2 linked regions of the Sinorhizobium sp. BG8 genome follow. The protein of the gene in region 1 interacts with the protein of each later gene in a pairwise test. Links are inferred from orthologs where the notes say so. Each region holds a gene or a part of one and is shown on either strand. Other genes may lie near its edges.

What was found.
Region 2: the proteins of F3Y30_RS06275 (region 1) and phnG interact in binary tests that used the Escherichia coli proteins (3 or more experiments, as listed by UniProt). The link is inferred for Sinorhizobium sp. BG8 from one-to-one orthologs.

The regions. Positions count from the first base shown.
Region 1 is NZ_CP044011.1:1,354,362-1,357,651, reverse strand. What follows is about bases 96-3,069. They hold F3Y30_RS06275 (sugar ABC transporter ATP-binding protein), read right to left. Parts: upstream 2,344-3,069; coding sequence 847-2,343; downstream 96-846. Other genes in these bases: rhaS (rhamnose ABC transporter substrate-binding protein), read right to left, coding at 2,643-3,069; F3Y30_RS06280 (ABC transporter permease), read right to left, coding at 96-850. Outside these bases: more of F3Y30_RS06280, read right to left, coding at 1-95; more of rhaS, read right to left, coding at 3,070-3,290. UniProt on the Escherichia coli protein: Part of the ABC transporter complex RbsABC involved in ribose import. Responsible for energy coupling to the transport system.
Region 2 is NZ_CP044011.1:1,489,969-1,493,245, forward strand. Bases 222-3,182 are described here. They hold phnG (phosphonate C-P lyase system protein PhnG), read left to right. Parts: upstream 222-1,445; coding sequence 1,446-1,919; downstream 1,920-3,182. Other genes in these bases: F3Y30_RS06935 (DUF1328 domain-containing protein), read left to right, coding at 379-543; phnF (phosphonate metabolism transcriptional regulator PhnF), read right to left, coding at 626-1,348; phnH (phosphonate C-P lyase system protein PhnH), read left to right, coding at 1,919-2,527; F3Y30_RS06955 (carbon-phosphorus lyase complex subunit PhnI), read left to right, coding at 2,531-3,182. In the rest of the region: F3Y30_RS06930 (CsbD family protein), read left to right, coding at 1-187; more of F3Y30_RS06955, read left to right, coding at 3,183-3,277. UniProt on the Escherichia coli protein: Together with PhnH, PhnI and PhnL is required for the transfer of the ribose triphosphate moiety from ATP to methyl phosphonate.

The sequences.
Region 1 (3,290 bases):
GCAGTGCGTTCTTGATCACGCCGAGAAACACCGCGCCGAGGACTGCGCCCGCAACCGACCCGATGCCGCCAGCGATCGATATGCCGCCGATGACGCAGGCCGCGATGATGTCGAGTTCGAAGCCGGCGGCAATGTCGACATAGGCCACCGCATAGCGCGAGACCCAGAGGTAGCCGGCAAGCCCCGAAAGGGTGCCGGAGAGGCAATAGGCGAAGAACCGCGTCCGGCCGACATCGATCCCCGTGTAAACGGCCGCGTGCGGGTTCCCGCCGACGGCGAAGAAGGCACGGCCGAGAGGCGTGCGGCTCATGACCACGAACATGATCGCGATCATGACCAGCGACAGCCAGGACAGGACGGGGAAGCCGAGCAGTGCTGTGCGCGGGAAAGCCTTGAAGGCGTCGCTCATCTGGTGCGCATTGATCCACTGGCCGTTGGTCAGCAGGAAGATCATGCCGCGATAGATGGTGAGCGTGCCGAGGGTTACGACGATCGGCGGAATGTCCAGCTTCCAGACGAGAAGACCGTTGATCGAGCCGAGGAAGGCGCCGAGCAGCATGGCGACGAGGATGACGACGGGGATCGGCAGCCCTGGCATCGCGACGTTTATGAGGCCGGCGACCATACCGCACAAAGCGAGGTTCGCGGCCATGGACAGATCGATACACCGCGTCAGGATGACCGCCATCTGGCCGAGCGCCAGAATGATGAGGATCGACGTGTCATTATAGACGTTCGCGAGGTTCGCCGGGACGACGAAGCCGGGGAAGCGCAGCGCGATCATGCCCACCAGAGCGACGATCGCCACGACCAGCAGCATTTCGCGGTTTTTCAAGAGTCGTGCCATCATGCTGCCTCCGCGATGCCGGCCGCCGCCCGCACCAGTCGTTCCGCCGTCAGTTCGCTGCGTTCGAACCGTCCGGCAATCCTGCCTTCGCGCATGACGATGACGCGATCAGACATGCCCATGATTTCCGGGATCTCCGAGGAGACCATGATGACGCTCAGCCCCTGCGCCGCCAGTTCACTCATGAAGGCGTGCACGGCTGCCTTGGAACCGATATCGATGCCCTTTGTCGGCTCGTCGAGGATGATCACCTTCGGCTGAGTGGCGAGCCACTTGGCGATCACCACCTTCTGCTGGTTGCCGCCCGAAAGCGTACCGACATCCTGGTCGAGCGATGCAGCGCGCAGGTCGAGGCGCGAGGTGTATTCGCGCGCCAGCCTGAACTCCTCCGCAAGCCGCAGGAAACCGCTGCGCGAAGTGCGCGCGAGGGACGGCAGGGTAACGTTCTGGAAGATCGGCATGCCGATGATCGCACCCTGGCGGCCGCGCTCTTCCGGCACATAAACGATGCCACTGGCAATGGCCTCCGATGGACTGCGGATCACCAGCACTTCGCCGTCCAGCCGGATCGCGCCGGCCGATGGCCGGGTGATGCCGATCAGCGACTGCATGAATTCGGATCGTCCCGCGCCGACGAGACCGTAGAAACCGAGAATCTCGCCCTTGCGGAGTTCGAAATTGATGTCCTCGAACTCGGTCGGATGACGGTAGCCGGAAACGGCAAGGACCGGCGCGCCGATTTCGACGGTCTGCTTGGGGTACACCTGACCGACGTCACGGCCGACCATCATGCGGACGAGCTCGTCCTGACTGGTATCGGCGATCAGTCCTTCGCCCACCATCTTGCCGTCCCGGAAGACGGTGTAGCGGTCGGCGATGCGGTAGATCTCGTCGAACTTGTGGCTGATGAAAAGGATCGCCTTGCCATCCGCCTTCAGCCGGTCGATCAGTTCGTAAAGCTCGTGGATTTCCTTGTGGGACAGGGCGGCCGTCGGCTCGTCCATGATGACCACGCGGGCATCGATGGAAAGGGCGCGCGCGATTGCCACGAGATGCTTCTTGGCGATACCGAGATCGCGCAGGCGGATCGTCGGATCGAAATCGGCGCCGACACGGTTGAGAAGCTTGCGGGCGTCCGCGTTCAACTTCCCCCAGTCGATCAGGCCGAGGCGCGTGCGTGGCGCATGGCCAAGAAAGATGTTTTCAGCGACCGAAAGCTCGTCGAAGAGGACGGTTTCCTGATGGATCGCGGTGACACCGGCCTTGGCTGCGGCGGTCGCGGTCGGGAAATGGGTCTCGCTGTCATCGACGCGGATCGTGCCTTCATCAGGCTGGTAGATACCCGTCAGGATCTTGACGAGCGTCGATTTGCCTGCGCCGTTCTCACCCACGAGCGCCGTAACGGACCCGGGGTAGAGCGACAGCGAAACGTCGGAGAGCGCGCGCACGCCGGGGAAGGATTTAGAGATCCCTTCAAGTGCGATGGCGGGTTTCATCCGCGATGTGGTCGTATCCTGGAGCAAAGTTCGTCCACCGGTTTGGTTCAGTAGCGCCTGCCGTTCATCAGGCTCGGCACGTCTGGAGATTGCCCCTCAGCCTCCCCTTTTCTCCGCAAGGAGGACGGAGGGGTACTCCCACGTCCTGCCGCGCCGTGGGGCGGAAGCATTGCGGAATGGCTGCTTCTCCCCCCACTTGAGGGGGGGGAGAAGGCGACCCGCGGGCCGGATGAGGGGCATACTCGTTCAAGCAAATCCGATCCGGCCATGGGGCCGGGATCGGCATGTGGTTCACCGGATCAGAAGATCTTGGCGAATTCCTCTACGTTCGTCTTGTCGTAGACGAACGGGTCGGCCATGGCGCCTTCGTTGTTGTCGTCGAGCTTGACGCTGCCCATGCGGCCCATCTTGAGTTCCGCACCCGGCTTTGCTTCCGCGCCGCCGATGAGGTCATAGGCGATCATGGTTGCCGAATAGCCGAGATCGATCGGGTTCCAGATGGCGAACGACTTCGAAGCGCCCGACTTCACGTGACCAGCCATTTCGGACGGAAGGCCGAGACCAGTGACGTTGATCTGGCCGACCTTGCCGGCGTCCGTCACAGCCTGAGCGGCGGCAACGATGCCGACCGAGGTCGGAGCAATGATCGCCTTCAGGTTCGGATAGGTCTGGATGAGGCCCTGCGTCTCGCGGTAGGACTTGTCGGCAAGGTCGTCACCATAGACGGTCGCAACGACGTTGATGCCCTTGTAGTTCGGCAGCACCTTGTTCATTTCCGCGATCCAGGTGTTCTGGTTGGTCGAGGTCGCGGTTGCCGACAGAACGGCCACGTCGCCGCCTTCAGGCAGGTTGTCGGCGGCGAGCTTGATGATCATGTTGCCGATCAGCGGGCTCGACGACGGGTTCAGATGCATCGCACGACCATCCTTGGCGACGCCGGAATCCCA
Region 2 (3,277 bases), 140 kb from region 1 along the record:
TATCATCGAAGGCAAGTGGAACGAGTACAAGGGCAAGGCCCAGACGCAGTGGGGCAAGCTGACGGACGATGATCTTGACGTGATCAATGGTCGACGCGTCGAACTCTCCGGCAAGATCCAGCAGCGTTATGGGATCGCCAAGGATGAGGCCGAGCGCCAGATCGACGAGTGGGAACGCCGTCACTGACGGTTCGCTGAACCGGCTTTGAACTGGCATATAAGAAATGCCGCTGTGACCGTCCGGTCGCGGCGGCATTCTTCGTTTTGCATGGGCCCTGACGGCGTTTGGGATGCGAAAGCGAATGCTTGTGGAACCGCGCGGGAACTTTCAAAGGGTTCGCGCGTTTCCTTGCCGAACCATAAAGAGGAGTTCGGTCAATGCTTTACTACGCACTTGTGTTCATGGTGATTGCGATCGTCGCCGGTCTTTTCGGTTTCGGCGGCATTGCCGGCGCATCGGCCGGTATCGCGCAGATCCTGTTCTTTGTATTTTTGGCCCTTCTGGTCCTGTCGTTGATCGCCGGTCTTTTCAGGCGCGTATAGAACGACAGTTGACCTCTGAGGGAGGAGAGGGCGGCGCCAGCGAGCGCCGCCTTTCTTTTTGCGGTCTTCGTCGACGCGAGATTCATATATCGACGGTGAACTTCACCCTGTCGGCCGCGAAACGCGAGCGGGAGAACTGAATGGGTTTACCCGCCATGTCGGTATTGATTGCAGTGGTCACCAGCAGGATCGCACCCGGCGAAAGCTTCAGGTCCTGGAGATCCTCTGCCTCGGCATGGGTCGCTGAGATTTCCGTCGAACGGCGAACGTAATCCTCCACGCCGAGCTTTTCGAATGCGCGCGTGATCGAGCCTGTTGTCTGGTAAAGTTCGCCGATGCCCGCAAAACGGTCCGCGGGAAAGTACCCTGTCGATCGCGAGATCGGGCGCCGGTCAGCGGTGCTGAGCGTTTCCAGCCTGATGCACGAAGCTCCACTCGCAAGGCCGAGGGCTTTGGCCACGACAGGACTCGCAACCTCTGTCGCCTGTTCTAGCAAGCGGCCCTCAGTTTCGCTCGCCTGATCGCCAAGGCCCCTTGAAAAGCGGGTGCGGCGCGAGATCGGAAAGGTCAGGCTGTCACGGCGCTCGATGCGCGTGCCTATGCCCTGGATGCCCCGCACGAGGCCCTCGTCGGCAAGCGAAGCGAGGGCGCTGCGCACCGTATGACGGTTGACGCCGAACTGTGCGGCGAGAGTCGTCTCGGGCGGCATCATCCCTGTGTCGTCGAAGTCTCCGTTGTTGATCGCCAGTCGCATCCGGTCTGCGATCTGCCGCCATAGTGCGATGCCGGTCTGGCGCTCGATCATTCTTTCCCACCCCTGTCATATCGCTGTCACGACGGAATCGTATTAGGATCCTTAGTTGTATGGTTGTCTAGATTAATAGACATTTGGAGATGAGGCAATGAATTCTTCCAAAGGCGATGCGGATTTCGCCGGCGGCACGCCCGAACGGCAGAAGGCCATGGGCGTCCTCGCGAGAGCGACGAGAGCCGAACTCGAGGCGGCGTGGAGCGGACTTCCGGAAAAGCCCGAGGTCTTTCCCGTTCGCGGACCTGAGACCGGGCTGGTGATGGTCCGCGGCCGGATTGGCGGAGGCGGTGCACCATTCAATCTCGGCGAAGCGACTGTGAGCCGCGCGAGCGTGAGGCTTGCGGATGGAACGGTCGGTCACGGCCAGGCGCTCGGCACGGATCTCGAGAAGGTCCGGCTTGCCGCCGTCTTCGATGCGCTCCTGCAGGTATCCTCCAGCAGCCTGTGCGTTCGCCAGGTTGTCGCCTCGGTCGAGGAACGCATCGCCGCGGAACAGGCCCGCAGGCAGCGCCAGACGGCGGCCACGCGGGTCGACTTTTTCACGATGGTCAGGGGAGACGATTGATGCCGATGCAAGCGCAGACCTTTTCAGGCGCCTTCTCCGAACCCGTTTTCCAGTCGCAGGCAGTGTTCCGCACGCTGATGGACTGCATGGCCCGTCCGGGCACGATCGGCCGCATCGAAACCGTCGTACGGCCGCCGAAGCCGCTCTCGCCTGCTGCGGGCGCCGTGGCACTCACACTTTGCGATCACGAGACGCCCGTATGGCTGACGCCGGCGCTTGCGAAGTCGTCCCTGCCGCAATGGCTGGCTTTCCACGCCGGTGCGACCGTCACGGAAGACAAGCACCTGGCGCGCTTCGCCTTCGTCGAGGCGGGCGCTCCGATGCCGGGTCTTAGCCTGTTCGCGCAGGGAACGCAGGAATACCCCGACCGTTCGACCACGCTCGTGGTCGAACTCGATGCGCTCGAAGGCGGCCAGTCACTCCTCCTCAAGGGACCCGGAATCCGGGACGAGGCAACGATTGCGCCGATCGGGCTGCCGGAGACCTTTTTGCTGCTCTGGACCGCAAACCGTCAGGGCTTCCCGCGCGGAGTGGATCTCGTTCTCGTGGCCGGCGAAAGGGTCGTCTGCCTTCCACGCACCACCAACATCGACAAGCGGGAGGGCTGAACCATGTACGTTGCCGTCAAGGGCGGGGAAGCCGCCATCGCAAATGCCCATCGCCTTCTCGCCGATCGCCGCCGGGGTGACCGCTCGCTTCCGGCTATCGGCCTCGAGCAAATCGTCGAGCAGCTCGGCCTCGCCGTCGACCGCGTCATGTCCGAGGCATCCCTCTACGACCGGTCGCTTGCAGCACTCGCGATCCGACAGGCTCGGGGCGACATGATCGAAGCGATCTTCATCCTGCGCGCCTATCGTACGACGCTCCCCCGCTTCGGCGCGTCGAAGCCGGTGGAGACCGCATCCATGCTCGTCGAGCGCAGGGTCTCCGCGACCTACAAAGACCTGCCGGGAGGCCAGCTTCTCGGACCCACCTTCGACTATACGCATCGTCTCCTGGATCCGTCGCTAATTGGCGATGGGCCTGTCGATGCCGCACTGGAGCGGGAAGGCGAGGCGGAGCCCGTGATGCGGGTCTCCGACATCCTTTCCGGCGAAGGCCTCGTCGAGGAGGACGGCAGTCTGCCCGAGGGCCATGTGCCGGGAGATCTTACGCGCGAGCCGCTGGAGTTCCCGATGGCGCGCGACCTGCGACTGCAGGCGCTTGCCCGTGGCGACGAGGGCTTCCTGCTGTCGCTCGGCTATTCGACGCAGCGCGGCTTCGGCAGCACGCACCCCTTCGTCGGTGAGATTCGCATAGGTGATGTGGAGGTCGATCTCGAGCTGCCCGAACTGGGCTTTGCCGTCTCCCTGGGCACG